2 regions of the Cellulomonas wangleii genome follow, and region 2 is predicted to be linked to the other one. Evidence: predicted binding sites of a transcription regulator. Region 2 holds the regulator's gene; the other holds the start of a gene.
The links. Region 2 encodes Rex, which represses fermentation and respiration genes when NADH is low (regulators of the CRP and FNR family bind a similar motif). Its sites were predicted from a motif close to CTTGTGAANNNNTTCACAAG; they were not measured.
Positions count from the first base shown of each region.

Region 1: mqo (malate dehydrogenase (quinone)) is a predicted target of Rex. The motif match lies at 5,144-5,163, and genes of this name have one in related genera.

Region 1 covers NZ_CP074405.1:2,096,447-2,103,895, forward strand. The annotation lists gene ku (non-homologous end joining protein Ku) at 1-845, opposite strand, end outside; gene ligD (non-homologous end-joining DNA ligase) at 944-1,870, shown strand; gene ligD (non-homologous end-joining DNA ligase) at 1,905-2,786, shown strand; gene KG103_RS09665 (Dps family protein) at 2,895-3,473, shown strand; gene KG103_RS09670 (App1 family protein) at 3,557-4,663, shown strand; gene KG103_RS09675 (hypothetical protein) at 4,744-4,956, opposite strand; gene mqo (malate dehydrogenase (quinone)) at 5,207-6,694, shown strand; gene KG103_RS09685 (hypothetical protein) at 6,699-7,064, shown strand; gene KG103_RS09690 (DUF2277 domain-containing protein) at 7,106-7,381, opposite strand; gene KG103_RS09695 (methylated-DNA--[protein]-cysteine S-methyltransferase) at 7,393-7,449, opposite strand, start outside.
Region 2 covers NZ_CP074405.1:3,000,826-3,008,274, forward strand. The annotation lists gene KG103_RS13800 (TlpA family protein disulfide reductase) at 1-389, opposite strand, end outside; gene KG103_RS13805 (histidine phosphatase family protein) at 391-1,047, opposite strand; gene KG103_RS13810 (MarR family winged helix-turn-helix transcriptional regulator) at 1,096-1,593, opposite strand; gene KG103_RS13815 (YceI family protein) at 1,703-2,251, shown strand; gene KG103_RS13820 (redox-sensing transcriptional repressor Rex) at 2,364-3,062, opposite strand; gene KG103_RS13825 (glutaredoxin family protein) at 3,115-3,402, opposite strand; gene KG103_RS13830 (HAD family hydrolase) at 3,511-4,377, shown strand; gene KG103_RS13835 (GNAT family N-acetyltransferase) at 4,374-4,919, shown strand; gene KG103_RS13840 (arabinan endo-1,5-alpha-L-arabinosidase) at 5,002-6,066, opposite strand; gene arfA (arabinosylfuranosidase ArfA) at 6,063-7,449, opposite strand, start outside.

The DNA.
Region 1 (7,449 bases), 900 kb from region 2:
GTGCGGGCCGCGGGCTTCTCCTTCTCGGCGGGGGCGTCGTCGGCGTCCTCGCCCCGGGCCGCGCGCGCCTTCTGGACGGAGCGCTGCAGGGCCGCGAGCAGGTCGACGACCTCGCCACCGCCCTCGCTCGACTCCTCCTCGGGCGGGGCAGGCCGGACCTGCGTGTCGCCCGACGACACCTTGGTCGCGATCAGCTGCTCGAGCGCCGCCACGTACGCGTCCTCGTACTGCGAGGGGTCGAAGTCCCCCGCGAGGGACTCCACCAGCGAGGACGCCATCGTCAGCTCCTGCGGGCGCACCGTGACGTCGTCGTCGAGCACCGGGAAGTCGGCCTCCCGCACCTCGTCGGGCCACAGCAGCGTCTGCAGCACGATGACCTTGTCCCGCACCCGCAGCACCGCCATCGACTCCCGCTGCCGGATCGCGACCTTCACCACCGCCACCCGGTCCGTCTCCTCCAGCGCACCGCGCAGCAGCGCGTACGGCTTGGCGGCCGTGCGGTCCGGCTCCAGGTAGTACGTCTTCTGCAGCATGATCGGGTCGACCTGGTCGGCCGGCACGAACTCGAGCACCTCGATCTCGCGCTCGGTGGCCAGGGGCAGCTGCTCGAAGTCCTCGTCCGTGAGGACCACGAGCTCACCGTCCTCCGTCTCGTAGCCCTTCGCGATGTCCGACCACTCCACGGCCTCGCCGTCGACGCTGCAGACCTTGCGGTACCGGATGCGGCCACCGTCCTCGCGGTGCACCTGGTGCAGCCGGACCTCGTGCTCCCCCGTCGCGGCGTAGAGCCGCACCGGCACGTTCACCAGGCCGAAGGCCACGGCGCCCTTCCAGATCGCCCGCACGGCACGTCCTCCCTCGTCGTGACGACAGCACCGCTCCCCCACGGGCCGCCCCACGCGACCGCTGCGCCGTCCACGGGCAGGATGGACCCGTGGAGCCCATGCTCGCCACCCCTGCGCCCGCACCGGCCGCCCTGCCGCACGGGCGCGACTGGGTCTACGAGGTCAAGTGGGACGGCGTCCGTGTCCTGGCGGACGTGCGCGACGGCACCGTGCGGCTGGCCAGCCGCAACGAGCGCGACGTCACCCCGGCGTACCCCGAGCTGCGCGACCTGGCCGACCTGGGCGACGTCCTGCTGGACGGGGAGGTCGTGCTCATGGACGCGGGCCGGCCGTCGTTCCCGGCGCTCGCCGAGCGCATGCACGTGCGCGACGTCCGGCGCGCCGAGGCCCTGGCCGCGGCCCGGCCCGTCACCTACCTCGTGTTCGACGTCCTGCGCCACGACGGCCGCGACCTCGCTCCCCTGCCCCTCACCGCGCGGCGCGCCGTCCTCGAGAGCCTGCCCCTGCCGGAGCACGTCCAGGTCTCCCCCTGGTACGACGACGGGGACGACCTCTGGCAGGTCACCGCCGCCCACGGGCTCGAGGGCGTCGTCGCCAAGCGCACGGGCTCCACCTACCGACCCGGGCGGCGGTCGCCCGACTGGGTGAAGTCCGCGCACCGGCGCACCCGCACGGCACTCGTCGGCGGCTGGCGCCCGGAGTCGACCGGGACGGGACGCCTCGGCGCGGTGCTGCTGGGTGCCCCGGACGCCACCGGCGCCCTGCGCTACCTCTGCCGTGCCGGCTCCGGTCTCGCCGGACCCGCCGCGCGCGCCATGCGCGAGCGGCTCGCCCCCCTCGAACGCGCCACCAGCCCGTTCGCTGACGACGTGCCCGCCGTCGACGCCCGCGGCACGATCTGGTGCGACCCGGTGGTCGTCACCGACATCCTCTACCTGGGTCGCACGCCGACCGGACGCCTCCGCCAGCCGGTCGTCCGCGGGGTGCGGACCGACACCACGGCCGACCCGTGGGAGCAGCCCTGAGAACAGCCCCGAGGACCGAGGAGACGCCGACCGCATGAGCGCAGAGCGCCGCACCGTGGACGTCGGCGGCCGACCCGTCCGCCTGACCCACCTCGACCGGGCCCTCTACCCCGCCACGGGCACCACCAAGGCCGAGGTCATGGACTACCTCGTGCGCGTCGAGGCGGCGATCCTGCGTCAGCTGCGGGACCGGCCCGTCACGCGCATCCGGTGGCCCGAGGGCGTCGGCGGCGAGAAGTTCTTCGAGAAGAACGTCCCCCGCGGCGCCCCGCCCTGGCTGCGCCACCAGCGTCTGCCCGCGTCCCCCGGCACGGACGACGAGGGCACGACCCTCGACCTGCCGTTCATCGACGACCTGGCCGGGCTCATGTGGGCCGCCAACTCCGGCGCGCTCGAGCTGCACACCCCGCAGTGGACCGTGGGACCGCGCGGGGGCCTGCGGGGCGCCGACCGCCTGGTCGTGGACCTCGACCCCGGCCCCGGAGCCGGCCTCGACGAGTGCGCCCGCGTCGCGCACCTCGTGGCCGAGCGGCTGCGCACCCAGGGCCTGTCACGCACGGTGCCCGTCACCTCCGGGTCCAAAGGGCTGCAGCTCTACGCGCCGCTGCCCCGGCCCCGTCCCGCGACCGAGGTGCGCGAGCTCGCGCACGACCTGGCCCACGCGCTCGCGGGCGAGCACCCGGACCTCGTGGTGGCGGTGCAGCGCAAGGACCTGCGCGGTGGGAAGGTTCTCCTGGACTGGTCGCAGAACCACCCGGCCAAGACGACGATCACGCCGTGGTCGCTGCGTGGCCGGGACCGACCCACGGTCGCGGCGCCACGCGACTGGGACGAGATCGGTCCCGGCCTGCGGCAGCTCACGGCCGACGAGGCGGCCGACCGCCTCGCGCGCGACGGCGACCCCTTCGACCCCTGACCAGGACGCACACCCGCCCACCGGCTCCGATGGCGGGGGGTCGCGCGTCCTGGCAGCGTGGACGTCACCCCGGGCCGGACGGGCCCGGTGCGTCTGCGAAGGAGTGCCATGTCCCGCGATCTCCCGAAGTACACCGTCCCGTCGCTGACGCCGGAGGACGGCGCGAGGGTGGCCGCGATCCTGCAGGAACGGCTCCACGCGCTGAACGACCTGGCGCTGACGCTCAAGCACGTCCACTGGAACGTCGTCGGCCCGCACTTCATCGCGGTGCACGAGATGCTCGACCCCCAGGTCGACGCCGTCCGGCTGATGGTCGACGCGACGGCCGAGCGCATCGCGACGCTCGGCGTGGCGCCTGTCGGCACACCGGGCGCCCTGGTCGCCGCGCGCACCTGGGACGACTACGCGATCGGCCGTGCGAGCACGACCGAGCACCTCGGCGCGCTGGACGCGGTGTACGTCGGGGTCATCACGGACCACCGCAGGGCGGCGGCGGACACCGAGGAGCTGGACACCGTCACCAACGACCTGCTGGTCGGGCACCTGAGCGAGCTCGAGCTGTTCCACTGGTTCGTCCGCGCCCACCTCGAGTCCTCCGGTGGTGCCCTGTCGACGGCCGGCGCGTCGACCGAGAAGGGCGCCGCCGCGGCCGCGAAGTCCGCCACGACCTCCGACAGCGCCCAGTGACGCCCCGGCACGCCGCGGCGTCCGCGCCTGCCGCACCCGCCGGTCCGGGTGGCCAGGAGGACGACGGGCTGCGCGCAGGACGCGTGACGCCCCGGCTCGAGAACCCCGACGGCAGCCCGGTCCAGCGGCTGCACGTGGCGGCCCGCTTCGAGGACCGGTTCGACGCCGTGCTCGCCCGCGTGCTGCGGCGGCGCGGCTGGACGGTCCGCGTCGTCGGGTACGCCGGGTACGGCTCCGGCGGCAAGGTGCGGGTGCTCGCCCGCACCCTGCTGGCCTCCCCCACCGTGCGCCAGCGCGACCTGCCGGACGCCGGTGGCGGCGCCCAGACCGGTGAGCGGCCCGCACCGACCGTCCGCGGGTGGCGCTCGTTCTTCACCGCACCCGTGGCCGGCGCGCCGGTCGAGGTCGAGGTGGGGGGCCGCAAGCACCGGCTGACCACGGACCGCGGCGGGTACGTCGACGCCATGGTCGACGCCGACCTCCCGCCCGGCTGGCACGACATCACGCTCACGTCGGTGGACGACGCCCGGACCACGGCGCGCGTCGTGGTGGTGGGCCCGGAGCCGACGGTCGGCATCGTCAGCGACATCGACGACACCGTCATGGTCACGCGCCTGCCGCGTCCCCTGGTCGCCGCGTGGAACGTCTTCGTGCGGCACGAGAACGCGCGCGAGGCCGTCCCCGGCATGTCACGCCTGTACCACGCCCTGCGGGCCGACCACCCCGGGGCCCCTGTCGTGTACCTGTCCACCGGGGCGTGGAACGCGGCACCGGCGATCGGCCGGTTCCTGCGGCGCCACGACTACCCGGCCGGGCCGCTGCTGCTGACGGACTGGGGACCGACCAACACCGGGCTCTTCCGCAGCGGCCCGCGGCACAAGGTGGCCGAGCTGCGCCGCCTGTTCACCGACCTGCCGCAGGTGCGGTGGGTGCTCGTCGGCGACGACGGGCAGCACGACCCGCAGATCTACGCCGGGGCCGTGGAGCACCACCCGGACCGGGTCGAGGCCGTCCTCATCCGCCAGCTGACGCCCGGTGAGCACGTGCTCTCGCACGGCATGCCCGTCGCAACCCCCGAGCAGGAGGAGTCCGAGGAGCGGGCGGACGAGGAACCCGGTCTCGACGTCCTCACGGGCGAGGACGGGGAGCAGCTGCTGCAGCGGGCGCGCGAGGCCGGGCTCGCGCGCTGACCTCCGCCGGGATCGCCGGCGCCTGCCGCCGGCGATCCCGGCGGGGACGCCGGCGGTCGATGCCGGCGCCGGCGCGGACCTCAGAGCCGCTCGGGGTCGTCCCAGTCGTCGCTCGAGGCGATCGCCTCGTCGTCGGGCTCGAGCTCGGCGGCGCGCAGCGAGCGCGGGGCCCGCGCGGGGTCGCCCCCCGTGCGGGCGTCGGCCGCGTCCAGGTCCGCCTGGGTGAGGGGCTGGTCGGCCAGGCCGTGGGCTGCGGGGTCGGACGTCAGGTCGCGCGCGCGGTTCGAGCTCATGCACCGGTTCTACCGCGCGCCGGGCGGGTCGCGCACCCGCTCGGCGCGCGGCGTGCGCGTGTCGGGCGTCCGCGCGGCGTGTCGCCCTCGTCGGGCACGACCGGGGTCGGGGCGTCGCGTCCGACGTCCCCGTGTCGGCCGACAGCGACTGCGCCGCAGGTCAGCGGCGCGCATGTGACGAAAGTCCCACGAGACAAACATCACATGACTTGTGCTGGGAGGTCTCTCGACGTCGACCTAGCATCGCGGCGTGGCACCTGGAGAGCACGAGACCGCGGCCGACGTCGACGTCCTGCTGGTGGGCGGCGGCATCATGAGCGCGACGCTCGCGTCGCTGCTGAGCACGCTGGAGCCCGGCTGGCGCATCGAGGTGCACGAGCGGCTGGACTCCCCCGCGCTCGAGAGCTCGAACGCGTGGAACAACGCGGGCACCGGCCACGCCGCGCTGTGCGAGCTGAACTACACGCCCCAGCGCGCCGACGGCACGGTCGACGTGACCAAGGCCGTCACGATCAACGAGCAGTACGAGCTGTCGCGCGAGCTGTGGCACCACCTGGCCGCCGCGGGCCGGCTGCCCGGCGGCGAGGACGCCGTCACCACGACCCCGCACCTGACGTTCGTCCGCGGGGCGCAGGACGTCGAGTTCCTGCGCCGCCGCTGGGAGGCGCTGCGCGCGCACCGGCTGTTCGCCGACCTGGAGTTCACGACCGACCCGGCCGTCATCGCCCGGTGGGCGCCCCTGCTGATGGCCGACCGGGCGGACGACGAGCCCGTCGCCGCCACGCGCGCCGCCTGGGGCACGGACGTCGACTTCGGGTCGCTGACGCGCGCCATGCTCGCCGACGCGGTCCGGCGCGGGGCCACCCTGCACACGAGCAGCGAGGTCACGCGGCTCAAGCGCCTGCGCGACGGGCGCTGGCGGGTCACCGTGGCGGACCGGCGCTGGAACGGTCGTCCGCCGCGCACGCTCACCGCCCGGTTCGTCTTCGTCGGCGCGGGCGGCGGTGCGCTGCACCTGCTGCAGCGCAGCCGCATCAAGGAGATCCGCGGGTACGCGGGCTTCCCGATCAGCGGGCAGTTCCTGCGGACCACCGCACCGCACGTGGTGGACCAGCACCGCGCGAAGGTCTACGGCAAGGCCGCGATCGGTGCGCCGCCCATGTCGGTCCCGCACCTGGACGCGCGCGTCGTCGACGGGCGCCGCGCGCTGATGTTCGGCCCGTACGCCGGCTGGAGCATGAAGTTCCTCAAGCGCGGCTCCTGGACCGACCTGCTGCGCTCGGTGCGACCCACCAACCTGGTGCCGATGATCGCTGTCGGCCTGCGCAACGTCGACCTGCTCACGTACCTGATCCGCGAGGTCACCGCCGGCGACACCGCGCGGCTGCGCACGCTGCGCGCGTACATGCCGACCGCCGACCCGCGGGACTGGGAGCTGGTGACGGCGGGCCAGCGCGTCCAGGTCATCAAGCGCGGCAAGGGCGGTGGTGTGCTGGAGTTCGGGACCGAGCTCGTGGCGTCGGCCGACGGCTCGATCGCCGGTCTGCTGGGCGCGTCCCCCGGCGCGTCGACCGCGGTGGCGACCATGCTGGACCTGCTCGACCGGTGCTTCCCCGAGCGTGCCGACGCCTGGCGTCCGCAGCTGCAGCAGCTGATGCCCAGCCTGGGCGGCGGCGAGTGGGACGCGGCGATGGAGCGTCAGCTCGTGGACGACGGGACGCTCACGGGCGGACACTGAGTCCGTGCCCGACCACGCCCTTCCCGGCCCCGACGTTCCCGACCTCGGTCGTCCCGCCGACGACCTGACCGACGGCGAGCGGACGACCGACCCGCAGGAGACGCTGCCGGAGCCCGTCAGCGCGCCGATGCGCCACGCCAAGGTGCGGGCGTTCACCGACCACACGACGGTGGGTCAGGTCGTCGTGGACGAGGACGGCGCCGTGACCATCGGGTGCGCCTGCGGCATGACGCTGACGAACGGTCCCGGGTGGTCGCTCGACGAGCACATCCGCCTGCACCGCGCCGAGGCGCGGTTCCTCGCCCTGTCCGCCGTCGCCCCGGCGGGCATCCCCCGCCTGGTGCCGACGCCGGGCAGCACGGACGACTGACCGGCGCACCCTGCGGCCTCGTGCGGACGTCGCGGCCGGCCTCAGCCCCCCTGGCGCGCCGCGATGCGCGCCTGCACCTCGGGGCGGCGCAGCGGCGGCACCGTCGCCGGAGGCCGGCGGCGCTCGGGCAGCTCGTCGAGCAGGTGGGCGGTGATGTGCGCGATCTGCGCGACCGCCGCCTCGACCGGCCCGCGGGTGGCGTCGGAGAGCTGCTGCACGCCGGTCACCTTCCGCACGTACTGCAGGGCGGCCGCCTCGATCTCCGCGTCCGTGGCGTGCGGCTCCAGGCCGCGCAACGTCGTGATGTTCCGGCACATGCCTGCCGAACCTACGCCTCGGCGGGTCCCGTGGCGAGAGGGTCGGCGCCCGCCCGCTCCAGGCCGAT
Region 2 (7,449 bases):
CCGGCGGCGTCCCGGCTGTTGATGCCCAGCACCCGCAGGCCCTGGTCGGCGTAGTCGGTGGCGACGGCCGCGAGGTCGGGTGCCTCCGCGCGGCACGGCGGGCACGCGGCGTACCAGGTGTTGAGCAGCACGACGTCGCCGCGCCACTGCGCCAGGTCGTGCGCGCCACCCTCGTAGTCGGTGCCCGTGATCGTCAGCGGCCCGACGCGGTCGTCCGGTGCCCACGTGGTGGTCGACCCGTCGCCGGACTGGTAGCCCTGGTCGACGACGTCGGGCACGTCCCCCGCGGGGTCGTCCGTGCCGCACCCGGCGAGCAGCAGGGCGAGTGCCGTGGCCACGGCCGCGGGGACGAGGGCCGCACGGTGCGGCCGGGCGAGGCGTCGGCGCACGTCAGGCCCCGGCGACGGGGGACGCTCCGGGCAGCAGGGACGCGGCGGGCTCGCCGTAGCCGACGCCGACCAGCACGTCGTCCTCGAACCGGAGGGTCGTGAGGGACGCGAGCGCGCACTGCCGGCGGCGGGGGTCGTGCCACAGGCGGCGGTTCTCGAGAGCCAGGCGCGTCACCCAGATCGGCAGCTGGTGGCTGACGAGCACGGCCTCGTGGCCGCGGGCGGCGACGCGGGCGGCGTCGACCGCGGCGAGCATGCGGTCGACCTGCTCGGCGTAGGGCTCGCCCCACGACGGGCGGAAGGGGTTGCGCAGGTAGGGCCAGTGGCCCGGGTGCCGCAGCGAGCCGTCGCCGACGCCGAACGTCATGCCCTGGAAGTGGTTGTCGGCCTCGATCAGCCGGTCGTCCGTGCCGACCGGGACGCCGAAGGCCGCGGCGAGGGGCGCGGCGGTCTCCTGGGCGCGCTGCAGCGGGGAGGACGTGACCACGACCACGTCGCGCCGTGGTGCGCCCTGCTCGCCGGCCAGCGTGGCGGCGACGAGCTCGGCCATCCGCAGCCCGCGCTCGGACAGCCGGTAGCCGGGCAGCCTGCCGTAGAGCAGACCCTCGGGGTTGTGCACCTCACCGTGCCGCAGCAGGTGGACCGTCGTGGCGACCATGTGCACAGTGTCGCAAAGTCTGCGGCGTCCCCGTGCGCGTCGGCGGGCTCAGCGTGCGGCGTCCCCGTCGGCGTCGGGCAGGCGCCCCGGGCCGCGCAGGTGCGCGACGACGACGCGCATCGCCTCACCCAGCGCGGCCAGCTGGGCGTCGTCCAGCACGTCGACGAGGTGCCGCCGCACGGACTCGACGTGACCGGGCGCCGCGGCCACGAGCACCTGCCACCCGTGGTCGGTGAGCACGCAGTTCACGCCCCGGGCGTCGTCGAGCGCGGGCTCGCGGCGCACGATGCCGGCGCGCTCCATGCGGGCGACGGTGTGCGTCAGCCGGCTCCGGGAGTGCGCGAGGTCGTCCGCGAGCTCGGACATGCGCAGGGCGCGGCGCGGCGCCTCGGAGAGCCGCACGAGCACCTCGTACTCCCCGAGCGACAGCCCGCTGCCCTCGTCCAGCTCGCGCCCGAGGACGTCGAACAGCAGCGCGGTCCCGTCGCGGAACGCGCGCCAGTCGCGCTGCTGCGTGGCGGAGAGCCAGCGCACGTCGTCGGGCACGGGTGTCCTCCTCAGGGGTTGCGCTCGGCAGCCCACCGTAGTAGAAAGATCAACAACAGTTACTTGTCGAATCAACGAAATCGTTCGGCACCGAACCGCGGAGGACCCCATGACCGCTCTGCCCACCGGCCTCACCGCCGGCACCTGGAACATCGACCCGACGCACACGGACGCGTCGTTCACGGTCCGTCACGCCGGCATCTCCAAGGTCCGGGGCACGGTCGCCGTGACGTCCGGCACCCTCACGGTCGGCGAGGACCTGGAGTCCTCCGCCGTCTCGGTGACGCTCGACCCGTCCACGGTCACCACCGGTGACGCCAACCGCGACGGCCACCTCAAGAGCGCCGACTTCTTCGACGTCGAGACGTTCGGCGGGTGGACCTTCGCCTCCACCGCGATCCGTACGGACGGCGGCGACAAGCACGTCGTCGTCGGCGACCTGACGATCCACGGCGTCACGCGCGAGGTCGAGCTGGAGACCGAGTTCAACGGCACCGCGGTGGACCCGTTCGGCAACACGCGCGCCGGCTTCGAGGCGACCGTCACCATCTCCCGCAAGGACTTCGGCCTCACGTGGAACGCCGCGCTCGAGGCGGGCGGCGTCCTCGTCGCCGACAAGGTCCGCATCGACCTGGACGTGTCCGCCATCAAGGCCTGACGCTCCCCACCGGGGCACCACGCCCCGACCCCGTCCGTGAGGGCGCGACGTCCCCCGTCGCGCCCTCGCGGCACGTCCGGGCACCGTCGGCACCGACCCCGGGCGCCGCCGCTCACGACGCCCCGCCGCCGGCGCTGCGCGCGCGGTCGTGGAACGCCAGGATCTGCAGCTCGGACGCCACGTCCACCGCCCGCACGTCGACGTGCGGCGGCACGCGCAGCGCGCACGGCGCGAACGTGAGGACGCCGACCACCCCGGCGGCGACCAGCGCGTCGCACACCTGCTGCGCGACGGCGGCCGGCGTCGTCAGCACCGCGATCGTCGCCCCGGTGCGCGCCACCACCGCGGCCAGGTCGTCGGCCGGCTCGACCACGAGCCCGGCCACCGTCGTGCCCACCACCGCCGGGTCCGCGTCGACCAGCCCCACCAGCACGAAGCCCCGCTCGGCGATGCCGGCGTAGTTCGCCAGGGCGTGCCCCAGGTTGCCGACGCCCACCAGCAGCACGCGGCGCACGTCGGCCAGGCCGAGGGCCACCGTGACCTGCTCGCGCAGGTGCGCGACGTCGTAGCCCACCCCGCGACGACCGTACGAGCCGAGGTACGACAGGTCCTTGCGCAGCTGTGCCGGGGTCACGCCCGCGCGCTCCGCCAGCTCGTCGGACGACGTCAGGACGGCACCGGCCGCCGCTGTCGCCTCGAGCGCCCGCAGGTAGCCGGGCAGCCGCCCGACCGTGGCGGACGGCACGGCCTGGCCGTCACGTCCGGCGCGGCCGTCGGCCCCGCGTCGTGCTGCGCTGCGCCGACCGTCCACTGACCCTCCGCACCCGCGTCGCCGGGCACGGCCCCGGCGCCAGGATCACACGCTAGGGCCTGCCGCCCGCCGCCGCGAGAGCCCGCCGCAGGCGCGCCTCGTCGATCCGCCAGTACCCGCGCCGCACCCCGTCGACGTCGACCACCGGCACCAGCTCGCCCAGCTCGTCCGCCGGCAGCCGGCCGTCGGGTCCCGGCACGTCGACGTCGACCTCCGCCCAGGTCGCACCGACCTCGCCGCACACCCGCTCGACGAGCGCCCGCGCGTCGTCGCACAGGTGGCACCCGGTCCGTCCGTACAGCACCACCCGCGGTGCGCTCGTCCCGCTCACGGCGCCCACGCTAGCCGGGCCGCCCCGGCTCCGGGAGGCCCGCGGCGCGTGTGCGCACGTCGCGGCACGCAGCGGACCCTCCGTCGCGCGGGGCCGCGCGCTCGTTACAGTGTCCGGATGCGAACGGGCGACGGCACGGACGAGCCTGCCGTCGTCGCCGCCACCGCGCGGACGCCACGGGCGGCGGAGGTCGCCGACGGCACGCGCGTGGCCGCGTTCTTCGACGTCGACAACACGATCATCCGCGGGGCCAGCGCCTTCCATCTCGCCGTCGGCCTGTACCGGCGCGGGTTCTTCCGCAAGCTGGACCTCGTGCGCTTCGCCGGGCAGCAGGCCCGGTACCGGCTGTTCGGCGAGGACAAGGACCAGATCGACGACGTGCGCGCCCGCGCGCTCGACATCATGCGCGGGCACTCGGTGGCGGAGGTGACCGCGATCGCCGAGGACGTCTACGACGAGGTCCTCAGCCTGCGCATCTACCCGGGCACCCAGGCGCTGCTCGACGCCCACCTCGCCGACGGCCACGCGGTGTGGCTGGTCACCGCCACACCCGTGGAGATCGGCGAGCTCATCGCCCGCCGCCTGGGTGCGTCCGGGGCGCTGGGCACGGTCGCCGAGCACGTGGAGGGCTTCTACACCGGCCGGCTGGTCGGGGACCTGCTGCACGGCGAGGCCAAGGCCGCCGCCGTCCGCGCGCTCGCCGAGCGCGAGGGGTACGACCTGAGCCTCTGCCACGCCTACGGCGACTCCACGAACGACGTGCCGATCCTGTCCACGGTGGGCCGGCCGTGCGCCATCAACCCCGACCGCCGCCTGCGCCGGCACGCAGCCGAGGTCGGGTGGCCCGTGCGCGAGTTCCGCCACCGTCGCCGCCAGGCACGTCGCGGGGCGAACGCCGCGAGCCTGGCGGGTCTGACCTGGGCCGTGGCGGTCGTCGCGCGCGCCGTGCTGCGCTCGGTGCGGCGCCGGATGGGCGCCGAGTGACCGCCGCGACCGCGTGGGCCGTGCGGACGGCCGACGTGCGGGACGCCCCTGCCCTGGCGGCGCTCGCCGCCGTGACGTTCCCCCTGGCGTGCCCGCCCGGCTCGACGCTCGAGGACCAGCGCGCGTTCCTGGCCGCGCACCTGAGCGCCGAGCGGTTCGCGCGCCACGTGGTCGACCCGGCGCGCGTCGTGCTGGTCGCCGCGACCCCGGACGGTGAGCTCCTCGGCTACACCGTGCTCGTCGCCGGCGAGCCCGCGGACGAGGACGCGCGCGCCGCCGTGCACATCCGGCCCACCGTCGAGCTCTCCAAGTGCTACGTGCACCCCGACCACCACGGCGCCGGGGTCGCCTCCACGCTCCTGCGCGCGTCGTTCGACCACGGCCGCGCGCTGGGCGGCTCGGGCATGTGGCTGGGCGTGAACCAGCACAACGCCCGCGCGCAGGCGTTCTACGCCCGTGAGGGGTTCGCCGTCGTCGGCGTCAAGCACTTCCAGGTCGGCGGACGGCTCGAGGACGACTACGTCCTCGAGCGCCCGCTCTGACGACGGCCCGTCGACCCCGCGCCGCTCTCCCCCGCGCCGTTCACCCCACCGCTCACCCCCGCGCCGTTCACCCCCGCGCCGTTCACCCCCGGTCCGCGGCCTGCTCCTCGCGCGTCGTCGCCACCGGCCACCCGTCCGCGTCCCAGGCGAGCTCGCGGATGCCCAGGCGGAAGTCGCCGCCCGCCGCCGCGTCGTACCAGTGGAAGGCGAGGAACCCGCGGGAGTACGACTGCCCGCCGGGCCCCACCATGTCCCCGCGGCCGGTCAGCAGGACCTCACCGCCGTCCATGGTCATGTCACGGCCCGCACGGTCGACGTACGGGCCCGTCACGTCGCGGGAGCGCCCGACCGCGATGCTGTACGTCGAGTCCGAGCCCCGGCAGCAGGTGTCCCGGGACACGAGGAGGTAGTACCAGCCGTCACGCCGGACCAGGTACGGCGCCTCGATCGCGTTGGGCGCGCCGACCCGGCTCGCGATGCGCCGCGGCGGGGCGTCGGGGTCGGCACGCAGGCCGTCCGGCCACGCCAGCTCGACCAGCTGGATGCCGCCCCAGAACGACCCGAAGGCCAGCCACGGCGTGCCGTCGACGTCGAGGACGCCGGCGTCGATGGCGTTCCAGCCGTCGCGCCCCGGCTCGGAGGACAGGACCTCCCCCCGGTCGACCCAGCCGTACGCCGGGTCGTCGGGGTCGAGCGTGGGGCTGGTCATGAGGCCGATGAGCGAGCGGTTGGAGCCGAAGGTCGACGCGGCGTAGTAGAGGTACCAGGTGCCGTCGTGCTCGACGACCTCCGGCGCCCAGAAGTTCTCGACGCCCGGGATGCGCTCCTCGACCCAGGCGGGGCGGGTCGCGGCGTCCCACACCGTCCCGACCAGCTCCCAGGTACGCCCGTCGTCCGTGGACCGCCGGACCTGCGGGGCGCCCAGCCCCACCCGCACGTCGCCGGTCGAGAACACGTACCAGGGCTCCCCCGGCTCGCCGACGACGAGGGCGGGGTCGTGCGTCCGCACGTCGCCCGCCGGGTCGAGGGCGGTGGCGGCCGGCGGCGCGGGCAGCAGCGTGCGCGGCAGCAGCACCGCGGCGCCGCCGGCGAGCAGGACCCCGACGACCGCGACGGCCGCCCACGCCCGCCGGCGGCGGACGCTCACGCGACGGGTCCCAGGCGCAGCACCGTCCACGACACGGGCGGCAGCTCGGCGCTCAGCCGACCGTCCGCGACCCGGGCCGTCGCGTTGGCCCGCGGGGCGACCGACGTGTCGTCGTCGGCCGTGGCCGACCAGGTGTGGTCGGGGTTGGCCAGCGTCGAGGCCTCGACCAGACGCAGCCCCGGCAGGGCGCGCAGGTCCACGTCGAGCGCGGCCGGCGCCCCGGTGGAGCGGTTGACCACGAACACGGCGACGTCGCCGGTCTCCTCGTCCCGCGTCGCGACCGCGTCGACGAGCGCGGCGTCGCCGTAGCGGGCCGTCTCGTACGTCGGGGACTCGACGGCCACCTGCAGCACGTCACCGCGGGCCCACCGGGCGGCGGCGGCGAACGGGTGGAAGATCGTCTGCTTCCAGACCCGCCCGCCGGGCTCGGTCATGATCGGCGCGATGACGTTGACCAGCTGGGCGAGCGACGCGGCGTGCACCCGGTCGGAGTGCCGCAGCAGGCTGATCAGCAGGTTGCCCACGACGACCGCGTCGGCCACGTTGTAACGGTCCTCCAGCAGCACGGGCGCCACCGGCCAGTCGTCACCGCGCGGCGGGCGGGACTCGGCACGCTTCTGGTACCAGACGTTCCACTCGTCGAACGAGATGTGGACCCGCTTGCTCCTGCGCTGGGCGGCACGCACGGCGTCGGCCGTCGCGGTCACCGACTCCACGAAGTGGTCCATGTCGACCGCGGAGGCGAGGAACGAGCCGAGGTCGCCCTCCTCCTCCCAGTAGTAGGCGTGCGCGGAGATGTAGTCGACCTGGTCGTACGCCTCGGTGAGCACGATGCGCTCCCACTCGCCGAACGTCTCCATCACCGAGCTGGACGAGCCGCAGGCCACCAGCTCGATGCCGGGGTCGACCATGCGCATGGCACGCCCGGTCTCGGCAGCCAGGCGGCCGTACTCGTACGCGGTCTTGTGCCCGGTCTGCCACGGCCCGTCCATCTCGTTGCCGAGGCACCACATCCGCACGCGGTACGGGTCGGGCGCACCGTTGGCCCGCCGCAGGTCGGACAGCGCGGTGCCGCCCGGCACGTTGCAGTACTCCAGCAGGTCCACCGCCTCCTGCACGCCGCGGGTGCCGAGGTTCACCGCCATCATCGGCTCGACCTGCGCACGCTCGGCCCAGCGCATGAACTCGTCGACACCGACCGTGTTGGGCTCGGTGGAGTGCCATGCGAGGTCGAGGCGGCGCGGCCGCTGCTCGACGGGACCGACGCCGTCCTCCCACCGGTACCCGGACACGAAGTTGCCGCCCGGGTAGCGCACCGTGGACACCCCCAGCTCGCGGGTGAGCTCGAGGACGTCCTTGCGGAACCCGTCCTGGTCGGCCGTG